Regions from separate parts of the Cronobacter dublinensis subsp. dublinensis LMG 23823 genome, predicted to be linked through region 3. Evidence: predicted binding sites of a transcription regulator. Region 3 holds the regulator's gene; each other region holds the start of a gene.
What was found. Region 3 encodes PurR, which represses purine synthesis genes. Its sites were predicted from a motif close to CANGCAAACGTTTGCNTG; they were not measured.
Positions count from the first base shown of each region.

Region 1: the regulator PurR is predicted to act here: its motif matches at 2,151-2,168, upstream of purH (bifunctional phosphoribosylaminoimidazolecarboxamide formyltransferase/IMP cyclohydrolase).
Region 2: the regulator PurR is predicted to act here: its motif matches at 2,729-2,746, upstream of purM (phosphoribosylformylglycinamidine cyclo-ligase).
Region 4: the regulator PurR is predicted to act here: its motif matches at 1,906-1,923, upstream of carA (glutamine-hydrolyzing carbamoyl-phosphate synthase small subunit).

Region 1 is NZ_CP012266.1:371,683-376,124, reverse strand. It holds tRNA gene AFK67_RS01765 (tRNA-Glu) at 13-88, opposite strand; rRNA gene AFK67_RS01760 (16S ribosomal RNA) at 169-1,709, opposite strand; gene purH (bifunctional phosphoribosylaminoimidazolecarboxamide formyltransferase/IMP cyclohydrolase) at 2,286-3,875, shown strand; gene purD (phosphoribosylamine--glycine ligase) at 3,889-4,442, shown strand, end outside.
Region 2 is NZ_CP012266.1:3,265,281-3,269,722, reverse strand. It holds gene ppk1 (polyphosphate kinase 1) at 1-751, opposite strand, end outside; gene purN (phosphoribosylglycinamide formyltransferase) at 987-1,628, opposite strand; gene purM (phosphoribosylformylglycinamidine cyclo-ligase) at 1,628-2,665, opposite strand; gene upp (uracil phosphoribosyltransferase) at 2,898-3,524, shown strand; gene uraA (uracil permease) at 3,604-4,442, shown strand, end outside.
Region 3 is NZ_CP012266.1:1,998,624-2,003,065, reverse strand. It holds gene AFK67_RS09120 (C40 family peptidase) at 1-230, shown strand, start outside; gene AFK67_RS09115 (MFS transporter) at 300-1,466, opposite strand; gene cydH (cytochrome bd-I oxidase subunit CydH) at 1,730-1,819, opposite strand; gene purR (HTH-type transcriptional repressor PurR) at 2,112-3,137, shown strand; gene punR (DNA-binding transcriptional activator PunR) at 3,156-4,070, opposite strand; gene punC (purine nucleoside transporter PunC) at 4,181-4,442, shown strand, end outside.
Region 4 is NZ_CP012266.1:733,920-738,361, reverse strand. It holds gene carB (carbamoyl-phosphate synthase large subunit) at 1-518, opposite strand, end outside; gene carA (glutamine-hydrolyzing carbamoyl-phosphate synthase small subunit) at 537-1,685, opposite strand; gene dapB (4-hydroxy-tetrahydrodipicolinate reductase) at 2,152-2,973, opposite strand; gene AFK67_RS03405 (alanyl-tRNA editing protein) at 3,165-3,797, opposite strand; gene AFK67_RS03400 (LysR family transcriptional regulator) at 3,892-4,442, shown strand, end outside.

The sequences.
Region 1 (4,442 bases), 1.6 Mb from region 3:
ATTACCAGCAGGTGGCGTCCCTTAGGGGATTCGAACCCCTGTTACCGCCGTGAAAGGGCGGTGTCCTGGGCCTCTAGACGAAAGGGACTTCGCTTTCGCAGACAACCCTGCTTCTTTACTTTTCTATCAGACAATCTGTGTGAGCACTACGAGGTTGTATCTTGCAGGTAAGGAGGTGATCCAACCGCAGGTTCCCCTACGGTTACCTTGTTACGACTTCACCCCAGTCATGAATCACAAAGTGGTAAGCGCCCTCCCGAAGGTTAAGCTACCTACTTCTTTTGCAACCCACTCCCATGGTGTGACGGGCGGTGTGTACAAGGCCCGGGAACGTATTCACCGTGGCATTCTGATCCACGATTACTAGCGATTCCGACTTCATGGAGTCGAGTTGCAGACTCCAATCCGGACTACGACGCACTTTATGAGGTCCGCTTGCTCTCGCGAGGTCGCTTCTCTTTGTATGCGCCATTGTAGCACGTGTGTAGCCCTGGTCGTAAGGGCCATGATGACTTGACGTCATCCCCACCTTCCTCCGGTTTATCACCGGCAGTCTCCTTTGAGTTCCCACCATTACGTGCTGGCAACAAAGGATAAGGGTTGCGCTCGTTGCGGGACTTAACCCAACATTTCACAACACGAGCTGACGACAGCCATGCAGCACCTGTCTCAGAGTTCCCGAAGGCACTCCCGCATCTCTGCAGGATTCTCTGGATGTCAAGACCAGGTAAGGTTCTTCGCGTTGCATCGAATTAAACCACATGCTCCACCGCTTGTGCGGGCCCCCGTCAATTCATTTGAGTTTTAACCTTGCGGCCGTACTCCCCAGGCGGTCGACTTAACGCGTTAGCTCCGGAAGCCACGCCTCAAGGGCACAACCTCCAAGTCGACATCGTTTACGGCGTGGACTACCAGGGTATCTAATCCTGTTTGCTCCCCACGCTTTCGCACCTGAGCGTCAGTCTTCGTCCAGGGGGCCGCCTTCGCCACCGGTATTCCTCCAGATCTCTACGCATTTCACCGCTACACCTGGAATTCTACCCCCCTCTACGAGACTCAAGCTTGCCAGTTTCAAATGCAGTTCCCAGGTTGAGCCCGGGGATTTCACATCTGACTTAACAAACCGCCTGCGTGCGCTTTACGCCCAGTAATTCCGATTAACGCTTGCACCCTCCGTATTACCGCGGCTGCTGGCACGGAGTTAGCCGGTGCTTCTTCTGCGAGTAACGTCAATTGCTGCGGTTATTAACCACAACACCTTCCTCCTCGCTGAAAGTACTTTACAACCCGAAGGCCTTCTTCATACACGCGGCATGGCTGCATCAGGCTTGCGCCCATTGTGCAATATTCCCCACTGCTGCCTCCCGTAGGAGTCTGGACCGTGTCTCAGTTCCAGTGTGGCTGGTCATCCTCTCAGACCAGCTAGGGATCGTCGCCTAGGTGAGCCTTTACCCCACCTACTAGCTAATCCCATCTGGGCACATCTGATGGCATGAGGCCCGAAGGTCCCCCACTTTGGTCCGAAGACGTTATGCGGTATTAGCTACCGTTTCCAGTAGTTATCCCCCTCCATCAGGCAGTTTCCCAGACATTACTCACCCGTCCGCCGCTCGTCACCCGAGAGCAAGCTCTCTGTGCTACCGCCCGACTTGCATGTGTTAGGCCTGCCGCCAGCGTTCAATCTGAGCCATGATCAAACTCTTCAATTAAAGTTTGATGCTCAAAGAATTAAACTGTTAGTTCGTAATGAATTAACTGTTGTTCACTTGAGACTTGATAATCATTTATCGTCCGAAGACGTTAAGATATCAGTGCCCCGAGTGCCCACACAGATTGTCTGATAAATTGTTAAAGAGCGGTGCGACGCGGCTTTCAGCCTGCTGTCGCGAGGTGGCGTATATTACGCTTTCCTCTTTCAGAGTCAACCCTTAATTTCAGGGTTTTTCTCTTTCCGACTCACCGTCGCTGTGTGATGTTTCTCATCAGCGCCGTGTCGATGGAGGCGCATTATAGGGAGTTCTCTTTTCACCGCAACAGGAAAATGACATAAAAATGTCTGACTGCTGCATTCCCCAGCAAAACCCCGTCTTATACGCATTTGCACACAGAGTTATCCACAATCCGTTATGATGCCGAAATTTTGCGAGCGCCACGCAAACGTTTTCGCTACAATGCAGCCCTGTTACTGAAGCGCTCTTTTTGAGGAGCGTGAGTCGGATTTCAGCGAAAAAAGCTGGAATTTCGCTAACGCTCTTCTGTAATGATCAAATCCAGGGGATTTATACATGCAACAACCTCGTCCTGTACGCCGCGCTCTGCTCAGCGTTTCTGACAAAGCCGGTATCGTCGACTTCGCGCGCGCTCTCTCTGCACGCGGCGTCGAACTCCTCTCAACCGGTGGTACGGCCAGCCTTCTGGCGCAGGCTGGTCTGCCGGTGACGGAAGTCTCCGACTACACCGGGTTTCCGGAGATGATGGACGGTCGCGTCAAAACGCTGCACCCGAAAGTGCACGGCGGCATTCTGGGACGCCGCGGTCAGGATGACGACACCATGGCGCAGCACGCTATCTCCCCGATTGATATGGTTGTGGTAAACCTTTATCCGTTCGCACAGACCGTTGCGCGTGACGGCTGCACGCTTGAAGACGCGGTGGAAAATATCGACATCGGCGGCCCGACCATGGTCCGCTCCGCCGCCAAGAACCATAAAGATGTGGCCATCGTCGTTAAGAGCAGCGACTACAGCGCCATCATTAACGAGCTGGACGCCAATAACGGCTCGCTGACCTTTGATACCCGTTTCGATCTCGCGATTAAAGCCTTCGAGCACACCGCCGCCTATGACAGCATGATTGCCAACTACTTCGGCAGCCTGGTGCCGGCCTATCACGGCGAAACGACAGCGCCTTCCGGCCGCTTCCCGCGCACGCTCAATCTGAACTTTATTAAGAAGCAGGATATGCGCTACGGCGAAAACAGCCATCAGCACGCTGCCTTCTATATAGAAGAAGAAATCAAGGAAGCTTCTGTCGCGACCGCACAACAGGTTCAGGGCAAAGCGCTTTCCTATAACAACATCGCTGATACCGACGCGGCGCTGGAGTGCGTGAAAGAATTCAGCGAACCGGCCTGCGTTATCGTGAAGCACGCCAACCCGTGCGGCGTGGCCGTCAGCGATTCTGCGCTTGAGGCTTATAACCGCGCATATCAAACCGACCCGACGTCCGCCTTTGGCGGCATCATCGCGTTTAACCGCGAGCTGGATGCCGAAACCGCGCAGTCGATCATCTCCCGCCAGTTCGTTGAGGTCATCATTGCCCCGTCCGCCAGTGAAGAAGCGCTGAAGATCACCGCCGCGAAGCAAAATGTCCGCGTGCTGGTTTGCGGCGAATGGCAGGCTCGCGTACCGGGTCTGGATTTCAAACGCGTCAATGGCGGCCTGCTGGTGCAGGATCGCGATCTTGGTATGGTGACCGAAGGCGATCTGCGCGTCGTGACCAAACGCCAGCCGACCGAACAGGAGCTGCGCGACGCCCTCTTCTGCTGGAAAGTAGCGAAATTTGTGAAATCCAACGCTATTGTTTATGCCCGCGAGAACATGACCATCGGTATCGGCGCCGGTCAGATGAGCCGCGTCTATTCCGCGAAAATCGCCGGAATTAAAGCCGGTGATGAAGGGCTGGAAGTGAAAGGCTCATCAATGGCCTCTGACGCGTTCTTCCCGTTCCGCGACGGCATTGACGCCGCGGCCGCCGTGGGCATCACCTGCGTTATTCAGCCGGGCGGTTCGATTCGCGACGATGAGGTTATCGCCGCTGCCGACGAGCACGGCATCGCCATGATCTTCACCGACATGCGCCATTTCCGCCATTAATCACGGAGCAACGATGAAAGTATTAGTCATTGGCAACGGCGGGCGCGAACACGCGCTGGCCTGGAAAGCCGTCCAGTCGCCGCGGGTTGAAACCGTCTATGTCGCGCCAGGCAATGCTGGTACCGCGCTGGAGCCCGCGCTGCAAAACGTCGCTATCAGCCCGACCGATATTCCGGCGCTGCTGCGTTTTGCGCAGAGTGAAAATATCGATCTGACGATTGTCGGACCGGAAGCGCCGCTGGTTATTGGCGTGGTGGACGCGTTTCGCGCCGCCGGTCTGAAAATCTTCGGGCCGACCAAAGGCGCCGCGCAGCTGGAAGGCTCCAAAGCGTTTACCAAAGATTTCCTGGCGCGCCATCGCATTCCGACGGCGGAATACCAGAACTTTACCGAGACCGAACCCGCGCTGGCGTATATCCGTGAAAAAGGCGCGCCGATTGTTATCAAAGCCGACGGTCTGGCGGCGGGTAAAGGCGTTATCGTCGCGATGACGCTGGAAGAAGCCGAAGCGGCCGTCCACGATATGCTGGCGGGCAATGCGTTTGGCGATGCGGGTCACCGCATCGT
Region 2 (4,442 bases), 1.3 Mb from region 3:
GGCTTGAGGACATCAGCTCCAGCAGGCTTGATTCCATCTCATGCACCAGATCGTACTCGGCGTCGCGCGTCATTTTCATCGAATAGGCGTTCAGCGCGTCGTAGTCGAAAAAGCCTTTGAAGATATCATCAAGGCAGAAGCGCAGGATGTTATCGAGCAGGATCATTGGCTTGCGGCGACGCGGCGTCTCCGGCGGCAGATTGACGAAGCGCGGCACTTTGTCAGCCGGGATCTCCAGCAGCGCGTAGCGGATGGATTCGCCGCGGATGATTTCGACCGCGAGATAGGTGTAATCGTCTTTCAGAAACTGCACCAGATCGGTATCGCGATTAATCAGCGTCGGGGTGACGTGCTGGCGCAGATAATGTTTGAAGTAGTGGCGCAGCCACACCTGCTGGTTTTCAGAGAGCTGACGCTCGTTGATAAGGAAGATCTGGTTGCGCGCCATCTCCAGCAGCAGGTCGTTGTACAGGCCGTCGAACTCCTGATCCGCCTTCAGCACCCGCGACTGGATCTTGCCCAGCAGGTGGCGTGAATGGGAGTTTAACCCTTGTTCTTCGCTGATAATAATGCGCCGCTTAAGCTCGGCGAACCGGACCTTATAAAATTCATCAAGGTTATTGGAGTAGATGCCAAGAAAGCGCATGCGCTCGATCAGTGGATTGGATTTATCCGCCGCCTCCTGCAAAACGCGTTCGTTGAACGATAACCAGCTCAGTTCTTTTTCGATATAAAGCTTATCCTGACCCATTACTACTCACACTCCGGTTGATTAACGCGGGACGTGGCAACGCCGTCTCGGGGTTATTATGGCGAGCTTTGTCATGCTCTGTCCAACTGTGCCAGAAAAGTATGACAGTTATCCGCGAGCTTTCGAACAGGCCGCAAAAAAGCCTGTAAAACCTTGAGGTTGGCGGACGCCTTCTGGCTGTGTTTGTCTGTATTAACGGCACGGGGCAGAAAAAAATAAAGGGCCATGCGGCCCTTTAGTCATCAGATGCGTAACCCTGCGGCGGGAGCGGCTGCCCGTCAAGCCAGGCGCGGCCCTCGCGCATCGCGAGGCGGCCCTCGACAAACCAGCTGACGACCAGCGGATAAATGGCGTGCTCCTGCGCCTGAACGCGCGCGGTAACATCCTCTTCCGTGTCGCCCGCGAACACCGGAACGCGGGCCTGCAAGATCACCGGGCCGCCGTCGAGCTCGTCCGTCACAAAATGTACCGACGTGCCGTGCTCGTCGTCGCCATTGGCGAGCGCCTGGCGGTGGGTATGCAGCCCCGGATATTTCGGCAGCAGAGAAGGGTGGATATTCAGCAGCCGTCCTTCATAGTGCGCCACAAACGCCGGGCTCAGAATGCGCATGTAGCCTGCCAGCACCACGAGATCTGGCGCATACGCATCTATCTCCTGCATCAGCTCGCGATCAAAGGCGTCGCGGCTCGCAAACGCGCCCGCGCTTAAGGCGTGAGCGGGAATGTTCGCATCGCGCGCGCGCTCAAGGCCGAACGCGTCGGCCTTGTTGCTGAAGACGGCGCTGATGACGCCGTTGATTTTCTTCTGCGCGCAGGCATCCATGATGGCCTGCAGGTTGCTGCCGCTGCCGGAAATCAGCACTACGATGCGCTTCATTACGCAATAACCACGCGGTCCTGGGCGTCTGATGCTTTGATAGCGCCGATTTTCCACGCAGTTTCGCCAAGGCTATTGAGCAGCGCAACCGCCTTGTCCGCTCCGGCGGCAGGCAGGGCGATAACCATACCGACGCCGCAGTTAAAGGTGCGGTACATTTCATGACGGCTGACATTGCCAGCCTGCTGCAACCAGTTGAACACCGCTGGCCACTGCCAGGAGGATTCATCAATCACCGCCTGGGTGTTATCCGGCAGCACGCGCGGAATATTCTCCCAGAAGCCGCCGCCGGTCAGGTGGGCGATGGCGTGAACGTCGAGCTTCTCAATCAGTTCCAGCACCGGCTTCACATAGATGCGGGTCGGGGCCAGCAGGTGATCGGCGAGCGGTTTACCGTCAAGCTCGGTGGTCTGCGGATCCGCGCCGCTCACTTCAAGAATTTTGCGCACCAGCGAGTAGCCGTTGGAGTGCGGGCCGCTGGAGGCCAGCGCCACCAGCACATCGCCGTCAGCCACTTTCGTGCCGTCGATAATCTCTGATTTTTCCACCACGCCGACGCAGAAACCGGCCACGTCGTAATCCTCGCCGTGATACATGCCCGGCATTTCCGCCGTTTCGCCGCCGACCAGCGCGCAGCCGGACTGTAAACAGCCTTCGGCGATGCCGCTAATCACGCTTGCCGCCGTCTCTACGTCCAGTTTTCCGGTCGCGTAGTAGTCGAGGAAGAACAGCGGCTCGGCGCCCTGTACCACCAGGTCGTTGACGCACATCGCCACCAGGTCGATGCCGATCGTGTCGTGACGCTTGAGATCCATCGCCAGACGCAGCTTGGTGCCGACGCCGTCGGTACCGGAGACCAGCACCGGCTCGCGGTATTTCTGCGGCAGCGCGCAGAGCGCGCCGAAGCCGCCCAGGCCGCCCATCACTTCCGGGCGACGGGTTTTTTTCACGACGCCTTTAATGCGGTCGACCAGAGCGTTACCAGCATCAATATCAACACCGGCATCTTTATAGCTGAGAGAGGTTTTGTCGGTCACTGCTAAAGTCCCCACGCGGTTGCGGTTGGTGGTAGTAGAGAAATCGCGGCAATTCTAACAGTCCAGGCAAACGTTTGCGAGCGCTTGTTGCGTTGAATAAAACACACTTATAAGATGGCTGTCTTCTGTTCGGTTGATCCCGATCAAGCCCATTACGTATGGCGCGGCGCGCAAAAAGCGGTATAATCCGGCGATTTTTTTTGTGGCTGCCACCTCGCTGGGGAGAAAGAGAATGAAGATCGTCGAAGTGAAACACCCGCTGGTTAAACACAAGCTGGGCCTGATGCGTGAGCATGACATCAGCACCAAGCGTTTTCGTGAACTCGCCTCCGAAGTCGGCAGCCTGCTGACCTATGAAGCCACCGCCGATCTGCTGACGGAAAAAGTGACCATCGAAGGCTGGAACGGCCCGGTGGAAATCGAGCAGATCAAAGGGAAGAAAATTACCGTCGTGCCTATTCTGCGTGCCGGTCTCGGCATGATGGAAGGCGTGCTGGAGAACGTGCCGAGCGCGCGCATCAGCGTCGTTGGCATCTACCGCGATGAAGAAACGCTGGAGCCGGTGCCGTATTTCCAGAAGCTAGTTTCCAACATCGACGAGCGTATGGCGCTGGTCGTCGACCCGATGCTGGCGACAGGCGGTTCTATGATCGCAACCATCGACCTGCTGAAGAAAGCCGGCTGCACCAGCATCAAAGTGCTGGTACTGGTTGCCGCGCCGGAAGGCATCAAGGCGCTGGAAAACGCGCACCCGGATGTCGAGCTTTATACCGCGTCTATTGATAAGGGGCTTAACGAGCAGGGATACATCATTCCGGGCCTCGGCGATGCGGGCGACAAGATATTTGGTACAAAATAAACATTGAGCCGACTTTATAGTCGGCTTTTTTTTGGTCCGAAACGCAACATTTGCACACAACAACACGTGAGGAAATACTATGACGCGCCGTGCTATCGGGGTAAGTGAACGTCCGCCGCTCTTACAAACTATCCCGCTTAGTTTGCAGCACCTGTTCGCCATGTTTGGCGCAACCGTGCTGGTGCCCATCCTGTTTCATATCAACCCGGCCACCGTACTGCTGTTTAACGGCATTGGGACGCTGCTGTATCTCTTTATCTGTAAAGGAAAAATCCCGGCGTATCTGGGCTCAAGCTTTGCGTTTATCTCCCCGGTGTTGCTGCTGCTGCCGCTCGGTTATGAGATGGCGCTCGGCGGGTTTATCGTCTGCGGCGTGCTGTTCTGCGTGGTGGCGCTGATTGTGAAAAAAGCGGGCACCGGCTGGCTGGACGTCATGTTCCCGCCCGCCGCGATGGGCGCTATCGTCGCGGTGATCGGGCTTGAGCTTGCGGGTGTCGCGGCCAACATGGCGGGCCTGCTGCCGGCCGATGGCCAGACGGCGGACTCCACGACCATTACGATTTCGCTGGTGACGCTGGCGGTGACGGTCTTCGGCTCGGTGCTGTTCCGCGGCTTCCTGGCGATTATCCCGATCCTTATCGGCGTGCTGGCGGGCTACGCGCTCTCCTTTGCGATGGGCGTCGTGGACACCACGGCTATCGCCAATGCTCACTGGTTCGCGCTGCCGACGTTCTACACGCCGCGCTTTGAGTGGTTCGCCATCTTCACCATTCTGCCTGCGGCGCTGGTAGTGATTGCCGAGCACGTCGGCCACCTGGTGGTGACGGCGAATATCGTGAAAAAAGATCTGATCCGCGATCCGGGTCTGCACCGTTCGATGTTTGCGAACGGTTTCTCGACCATCATCTCCGGTTTCTT
Region 3 (4,442 bases):
GCGATGCCGCGCCGGTCAACCGTGGCGAGCTGGAAAGCGGCGATCTGGTGTTCTTCCGCACCCAGGGCCGCGGCACGGCCGATCATGTCGGCGTGTATGTTGGCAACGGCAAATTTATCCAGTCACCGCGTAGCGGACAGGAAATTCAGATAACCTCGCTCAGCGAAGATTACTGGCAGCGCCACTATGTTGGCGCGCGCCGGGTGATGACCCCGCGCACGATCCGTTAATCCACGGTCGCTATCAACAAAAACGGAGAAGGTCACCCTTCTCCGTTTTCTTTTTCTGCGTTGCCCGTTTTATTCCGCGCGACAGGCTGTTTGCGTTTCGCGACGCCCGGAGAGCAGCACCAGCAGCAGGCCGAGAGCGGCAATCAGCGCGCCCATCACCGGCACCACGCTGTAGCCGAAGCCCGCATGTATAACCGCGCCGCCCGCCGCCGCGCCAAGCGCGTTGCCAAGATTAAACGCGCCGATATTGACCGACGACGACAGTCCCGGCGCTTCGCTGGCGACACGCATCACGCGCATCTGCAACGGCGGCACCACGGCGAACGTCGCCGCCCCCCACACCACCATGCTGACCGCCGCGCCGATCTCGGTTTTCGCAAGCCATGGAATAGCCGCCATGATGACGATAAGCAGCATCAGAAAGCCCTTCAGCGTGCCGTTCAACGAGCGATCCGCGAGGCGCCCTCCCAGATAGTTGCCAATGGAGAAACCGACGCCAATCAACACCAGCATGGCGGTAACAAACGCCGCGCTGGCGTCAGTGATGTGGTGCAGCACCGGCGCGATATAGGTATAGAGTGTGAACATTGCGCCCGCGCCGAGCACCGTGGTCAGCAGCGCGCTCACCACCTGCGGGCGCATCAGCACCGCCAGCTCGCTTTTGACATCCGGACGCTCGCCGCTGCCGCCTTTCGGCAGGGAGAACCAGAGGCTCGCCATCGCCACCAGACCCAGCCCCGCGGTCGCGAGGAATGACATCCGCCAGCCAATGGTTTCGCCAAGCCAGGTCGCGGCCGGTACGCCGCCGATATTGGCGATGGTCAGCCCCATAAACATGGTCGCGACAGCGCTGGCCTGCTTATGTTTCGGCACCACGCTTGCCGCCACCACGGAACCCAGCCCGAAAAACGCGCCGTGGTTGAGGCTGGTGAGAATGCGCGAGGCCATCAGCGTCATGTAATCCGGCGCCAGCGCCGACAGAACGTTGCCGAGCGTAAAGATTGCCATCAGGAAAATCAGCGCGCTGCGCCGTGCGCGGTGCGACAGCAGCAGCGTCATCAGCGGCGCGCCGATCATGACGCCGACCGCGTAGGCGCTGATAAGCATACCGGCGGCGGGAATTGAGACATTAACGCCATTGGCGATGACGGGCAGCAGGCCCATCGGGGAAAACTCGGTCGTGCCAATGCCAAAGGCACCAATAGCCAGTGCCAGTAACGGAAAATTGACTTTCATTCATTACTCCAGAAATTGTACAACAGCGCCGGTTCCCCGGCGTCACAGCAGGATGCAGAAAGCATGGCATTTTCAGGCCGACAGGATAAGTAACCAAAACAGCAAAATATTATTGCCTGTGTGTTAAAGAACACGCGCAAGTTGTTATTAGCGAATCATAAGGGAATAACAGGAGAAAGAAAGGAAACGACGGGCGAAAGAAGCTAAAGCGCAGGAATAGCAAAAAGAATACGGGAGAACAGGCGCGTTCTCCCGCGACACGCTTAATGCAGAATGGCGGTAAACGCGCCCGCCACAATTAAACCCAGCACAACAACGGTAGTGACCAGCGAAAATTTCAGATCGGAACTCATGGTATTCTCCTTAAAGACCCCATAAAAAACAGGTAGAGCGCATTTTTGCATAAACGCGCCGAAAAATCCTGCGACATTTAGCCAGATATGCGTTTTCCCTCTTCCCCTTTCGATAAAGATAAGCCAAAATTCGTCGCTACTTTATTCGGTACCGGCCATCGACCCCTCCTCACGATAAATGTCGCGTTTCCCGGCATGCCGCACGTCCCCTCGTGGCACACAGGGGTGTGTACAGGCAAACGATTAACCCGTGATTTTACAGGGCTCAGCGAGGGGTCTGGAGTGATGATTAATGGCAACAATTAAAGACGTCGCGAAGCGAGCAAACGTTTCTACAACAACAGTCTCACATGTAATTAACAAAACCCGTTTTGTGGCGGAAGAGACACGCAACGCGGTGTGGGCGGCAATCAAAGAATTACACTATTCGCCGAGCGCCGTGGCGCGCAGCCTGAAGGTGAACCACACCAAATCTATCGGTCTGCTCTCCACCAGCAGCGAAGCGCCCTATTTTGCGGAAATTATCGAAGCCGTTGAAAACAGCTGCTTCGCGAAAGGCTATACGCTGATCCTCGGCAACGCGCATAACAATCTGGAAAAGCAGCGCGCCTATTTGTCGATGATGGCGCAAAAGCGCGTCGACGGTCTGCTGGTGATGTGTTCGGAATACCCGGAGCCGCTGCTCGCCACGCTCGAAGAGTACCGTCATATTCCGATGGTCGTGATGGACTGGGGCGAAGCCAGAGCGGATTTCACCGACTCGGTTATCGATAACGCTTTCCAGGGCGGCTATCTCGCAGGCCGCTATCTTATCGAACGCGGCCATCGCGATATCGGCGTTATTCCCGGCCAGCTTGAGCGCAATACCGGCGTGGGGCGTTTCTCCGGCTTTATGAAAGCGCTGGAAGAAGCGATGATCAAAGTGCCGGAAAACTGGATTGTGCAGGGTGATTTCGAGCCGGAGTCAGGCTATCGCGCGATGCAGCAGATCCTCTCCCAGCCGCAGCGTCCTACCGCTGTGTTCTGCGGCGGCGATATCATGGCGATGGGCGCGATTTGCGCCGCTGACGAGATGGGCCTGCGCGTGCCGCAGGATATTTCCATCATCGGCTACGATAACGTGCGCAACGCCCGCTTTTTCAGCCCGGCGCTGACCACTATCCATCAGCCGAAAGAGACGCTGGGCCAGACCGCGTTCAATATGCTGCTTGATCGCATCATTAATAAACGTGAAGAGTCCCAGACTATCGAGGTGCATCCGCGCTTAATCGAGCGCCGATCGGTGGCGGACGGTCCGTTCCGCGACTATCGCCGGTAATTCCTGCCGGGAGCCCTCTCAGTCTGGCTCCCGCAACCACTCCTTGTTCAGCGTTTCACTGTCCCCCAGATAATCCAGCAGCCAGCGCAGCGCGGGCGAGGCGTCGCTTTGCCGCCACGTCAGGCAGCAGGCGGCGTCCGGGAATGGATTTTCCAGCGTCAGCGCCCGCCACTGGCCGCGGTCCAGCCAGGGTTTGGCGAAATGCGTCGGCACCATGCCGATGCACAGCCCTTCGCTCAGCGCGTCGGCGGCGCAGTGCCAGTCCGGCACCACCACGCGATGCTGATTATCAAGCAGCCAGGTGATCCGTTTAGGCAGCGAGCGCGATGTGTCCTCCAGCACCAGCGACGGGTAATCGCGCAGGCTGTCGTCGCTGAGCGCGCCCGCGTGCTGCGCCAGCGGGTGATGGCTCGCCACCACGCAGCGCCAGCTCAGCATCCCCATATCCCGAAACGCGAAGCGCCCGCCCCCCACCGGCACCGCCTGGGTCGCGCCGATGGCCAGCTCCACGCGCCCGTCCGCCAGCGCGTCCCACACGCCGTTAAACACCTCCTGCGACACCAGCAGTTCGACATCGGAGAAATGGCGGTAGAAGTCGAGCACCAGGCGGCGCGTGCGCTCGGGCCGCACGATATTGTCAACCGCAATGGCGAGCTGTCCGCGCCAGCCATTGGCAATCTGCTGACACTGCTGGCGGGTGATCATCATTTTTTTGATAACAGAACGCCCTTCGCGCAGAAAACAGGCGCCGGCGGGCGTCAGCACGACGTCGCGATGCCGACGCTCGAACAGCGACACCGCCAGCCACTCTTCCAGCTGGCGCACCGTATAACTGACGGCAGAAGGCACGCGATGAAGTTCCGCCGCCGCCGCGCTGAAGCTGCCGTTGCGCGCCACCGCGTCCACCACTTCGAGGGAATATTCAGACCACATTTTTGCCTGCAAAATTTTTGAATGGAGAGGGCAAATATTAACGTTTCACAACGCGGTTTGCACTCCGTACACTCCTGGCTCTTTCGCGTATTACGAAGTGAGCAAACATTATGCGACCTACAAAAGGCTTTCTTTTCTGGCTGGCCGGGCTGAGCGTGCTCGGTTTTCTCGCCACCGATATGTATCTGCCTGCGTTCGCGGCAATCGAAGCGGATCTGCGCACCGCGCCGTCCGCCATTAGCGCCTCCCTGAGCCTGTTCCTCGCGGGTTTCGCGCTGGCGCAGCTGGTCTGGGGCCCGCTCTCCGATCGTTTTGGCCGTCGCCCGGTATTACTGGCGGGCCTCGGGATTTTCGCGCTCGGCTGTCTTGGCA
Region 4 (4,442 bases), 1.3 Mb from region 3:
GTAAAGGACGGACGAATGATGCACGGGTAACCGACATCTGCCGCGACCGCCAGCGCTTCGTCCATCGTATGGGCGATGCCGGAGCGCGCGGTTTCCAGACCGATTTTCTTCATCGCCACGTCAAAACGGCGGCGGTCTTCGGCTTTATCAATCGCGTCGGCAGTCGCGCCAATCATGGTCACGCCAAACTCTTCCAGCACGCCCTGACGCTCCAGCTCCAGCGCGCAGTTCAGCGCCGTCTGGCCGCCCATCGTCGGCAGCACCGCGTCCGGGCGCTCTTTTTCGATGATTTTGCGCACAACTTCCCAGTGGATGGGCTCGATGTACGTCGCGTCGGCCATCTCCGGGTCGGTCATGATGGTTGCCGGGTTGGAGTTCACCAGGATAACGCGGTAGCCCTCTTCACGCAGCGCTTTACACGCCTGCGCGCCGGAGTAGTCGAATTCGCACGCCTGGCCGATAACAATCGGGCCTGCGCCAAGGATCAGGATGCTTTTAATGTCTGTACGTTTTGGCATTTTCTCTCGGGCTCCTGATTATTTAGCTGTCTTACGGTATTGCTCAATAAGTTCGATGAAATGATCGAACAGTGGCGCGGCGTCGTGCGGGCCGGGGCTCGCTTCAGGGTGCCCCTGGAAGCTGAACGCCGGTTTATCGGTGCGGTGAATACCCTGTAGGGTGTTATCAAACAGGGATTTGTGGGTCACACGCAGCGTGGCGGGCATCGATGCTTCATCGACCGCAAAGCCGTGGTTCTGAGCGGTGATCATCACGCAGTTATTGTCGAGATCTTTGACCGGATGGTTGCCGCCGTGGTGGCCGAACTTCATCTTCACGGTTTTCGCCCCGCTCGCCAGCGCCAGCAGCTGATGGCCGAGACAGATGCCGAATACCGGGATGTCGGTTTCCAGGAAGGACTTGATGGCACTGATGGCGTAATCGCATGGCGCCGGGTCGCCAGGACCGTTTGAGAGGAAGATGCCGTCCGGGTTCATTTTCAGCACGTCTTCCGCCGGGGTCTGCGCCGGGACTACCGTCAGGCGGCAGCCGCGGTCCACCAGCATACGCAGGATGTTGCGCTTCACGCCGTAGTCGTAAGCCACCACGTGGTAAGGCAGTTCTTCTTCTTTCTTCGCTTCCGGCAGTTCGTCTTTGAGCGTCCAGCTGCCCTGTGTCCAGCTCCAGGCTTCCGTCGTAGTCACTTCTTTCGCGAGATCCATACCGTTCAGGCCCGGGAAGGCCTGCGCTTTCTCGAGCGCCAGCGCGGCATCGACATTATCCCCTGCGATGATGCAGCCGTTCTGAGCGCCTTTCTCACGCAGCAGACGTGTCAGCTTGCGGGTATCGATATCGGCAATCGCCACGATGTTATGGCGCTTCAGGTAAGAAGAGAGATCCTCGGTGCTGCGGTAGTTGCTGGCAATCAGCGGCAAATCGCGGATCACAAGACCCTGCGCATGTACCCGGGAGGACTCGGCGTCGGCGTCGTTCGTACCGACATTACCAATATGAGGATAAGTAAGAGTGACAATCTGGCGGGAGTAGGAAGGATCAGTGAGGATTTCTTGATAACCGGTCATAGAAGTATTGAAAACAACTTCCCCTACTGCCGTACCTGTTGCCCCGATGGCCCGACCGTAGAATTGGGTCCCGTCTTCCAGAACCAACAGCGCTGACTTAATCAAAACGTCCTCCAGGGAATAAACAGTCAATTTATTTGCATATTAATTCAACCAGCATGGCTAAATCAACGCAAAACCGCCTGAATAGCGAATTTTTGGCAAACGGCGGCATTCTAGAGAGAAGGTGGGGGAAAGTCTACCCAAAAACGTACTTTTTATTGTTTTTTTGGCGGCTTTAATAAAAACAAGAGAAATGACAGGCAAAAAACAAAGAAAACGAAGCGCAGAAAACGGTTGCGACGCGAGAAAAGTAAAGAGGAATCATAACACAGCTTTTAAAGTGGACCAAACGGTCAAAATTCACAACCTGATAACCAAAAAACACACCTAAAACGTAAATTTTTCCAATTTCATTGAAATGTCCTAACCAAACCCTTAAAAAATCAAAAATAAAAAAGGGCAATAAATTATTGCCCTCTCAATCAAAACGTTATGATTGTAATGACCACATCACGATGGATAACAAAAATCACAATTCGTTAAGCCCCAGCACGTCCCGCATATCAAAAAAGCCATTTTTACGACCCTTCAGCCACAATGCCGCGCGAACCGCGCCGTTAGCAAAAGTCATCCGGCTGGAGGCTTTATGGGTAATTTCAATGCGCTCGCCGACATCGGCAAACAGGGCGGTGTGCTCACCGACGATATCGCCCGCGCGTACCGTGGCAAATCCAATGGTGCCGGGCTCCCGCTCACCGGTATAACCTTCGCGCGCGTACACGGCGCAGCTTTTCAGATCTTTATTCAGCGCACCGGCAATCGCCTCGCCCATCGCCAGCGCAGTGCCGGAAGGCGCATCCACTTTATGACGGTGGTGCGCCTCAATAATTTCGATATCGGTGTAATCGCCCATCACCTGCGCCGCTTTTTCAAGCAGCTTAAGCATCACGTTAACGCCGACGCTGAAATTGGCGGCGAAAACCACCGGGATCGCCGTCGCGGCATCACGAATGGCAGCTTTACCGGCATCGTCAAAGCCGGTAGTGCCGATAACCATGCCTTTACCGTGTGCGCGGCAGAACGCCAGATACGCGAGCGTACCTTCCGGTCGGGTGAAATCGATAAGCACGTCGAAGTCATCTTTCACCGCCTCAAGGCTGCTCTGGAGGATAACGCCCGTCGCGCCTGCGCCCGCCAGCTCGCCGGCGTCGGCACCCAGCAGCGTTGAGCCTTCGCGTACCAGCGCCGCGCCCAGCGCCACGCCATCCATTGAAATGGCTGCCTGGATTAACTGGCGCCCCATGCGGCCACTCGCCCCCGCGATCGCGACGCGGACCTGTGCTTCATGCATATTTATACTCTTCAGATTGCTTAGAAATCGTTCTCAGGTTAACCAGCCTGCCCGCAGGCCGCCAGCTGAAAACAGGGATAATTAGAAATTTATGACAAAACGGCGGGGATATCAGTAAAAGGCGTAGAAAGCCTGCAATTTATAAGGGCATTGTTGTCGATGCAGGCAGGCATTTTCGCCTGCCCCGAGGGTTAATCCGTCAGCTCGTACGCCACCAGCAGCTGCCCTTTTTTCACTTTAATACTGGTGAGCGTGACCTCACCGACCTGCGAGAGCGACACGACATGCGTACCGCCGCAGCCGTAGACCGGCAGATCGCCGAACCGCACCTGGCGACGTCCGTCGACGAAATCCACCTGACGCGGCAGACTGGCGGCAACCCACTGCGTTATCGCCGCGGTAAACGCCTCGCGCTCGGGCGCGTCCGTCGCCGTATCGGGCGCAAAGGTGATTTTGCCCTCGCCCGGCCAGTGGTGCGCCTTGACAGGCCGCCAGCCGAGTTGTTCGCCCGCGTAGCCAATCAAATGCCCCGCCGAGTGCCAGCGGGTGTGGCGGGTGCGGAGCGTTTCATCGACCGCAAGCGTGGCGGGGCCCGTTGCCAGCGGCTGCGCCAGCAGATGTATCACCGTGTCGCCGCGATTTTCGACGCGCAGCACCGGCACGCCGTTGATGGTGCCGCTATCGGCAGGTTGCCCGCCGCCCTGCGGGTGAAACAGCGTCCTGTCCAGTTCAACTTCATAGTCGCCCTGCGCGTTTTGCTCGCAGCGCAGCACCGTCGCTTCGCCCGTTAAGGCGTCACTCAGGTAGTAGTCTCGTTGTGTCATTGTTTTCCTCCCGGTTCACCACACAGTATATTTGTTATTCCCGCAGCGATAATCCTGTGTGGTAACAACGAACCTTTGCATCAGGCGCACAAATATGAATTTAGCCCTCCTGCCCGATATCGCGGTTTTCGTCCAGGTGGTGGAAACCGGCAGCTTTTCTGCCGCCGCGCGAAAGCTTGGCAGCACGCCCTCTTCCGTCAGCCGCAGCGTCTCACGCCTTGAGCGCGAACTGGGCTGTAAGCTGCTGGTGCGCACCACCCGCAAGCTGCGCCTGAGCGAGGCGGGCAGCGGTGTGTTTCAGCGCGCCGCCAGTATGATGGACGCCGCCCGCGACGTCATGGCGCTCGGCGGTACCGCCTCGCAGGCACCGCAGGGAAGAGTGACGCTCGGCGTGCCGAAAGCCGTAGGCCGCTTCGTGATCCATCCGCTGATGGAAGAATTTCTGGCGCGCTATCAGGAGGTCGACATCTGCCTGCGTCTTGAAGACCGCTATATGGATCTGATTGATGATGAAGTGGATCTGGCGCTGCGCATCACTGATTCGCCCTCTCCCGGCTTGTATGGCAAACCGCTGATGGCGATAGAACACCTGCTGTGCGCCACCCCAGAGTATCTGGCGCGCCACGGCACGCCGCAGACGCCTCA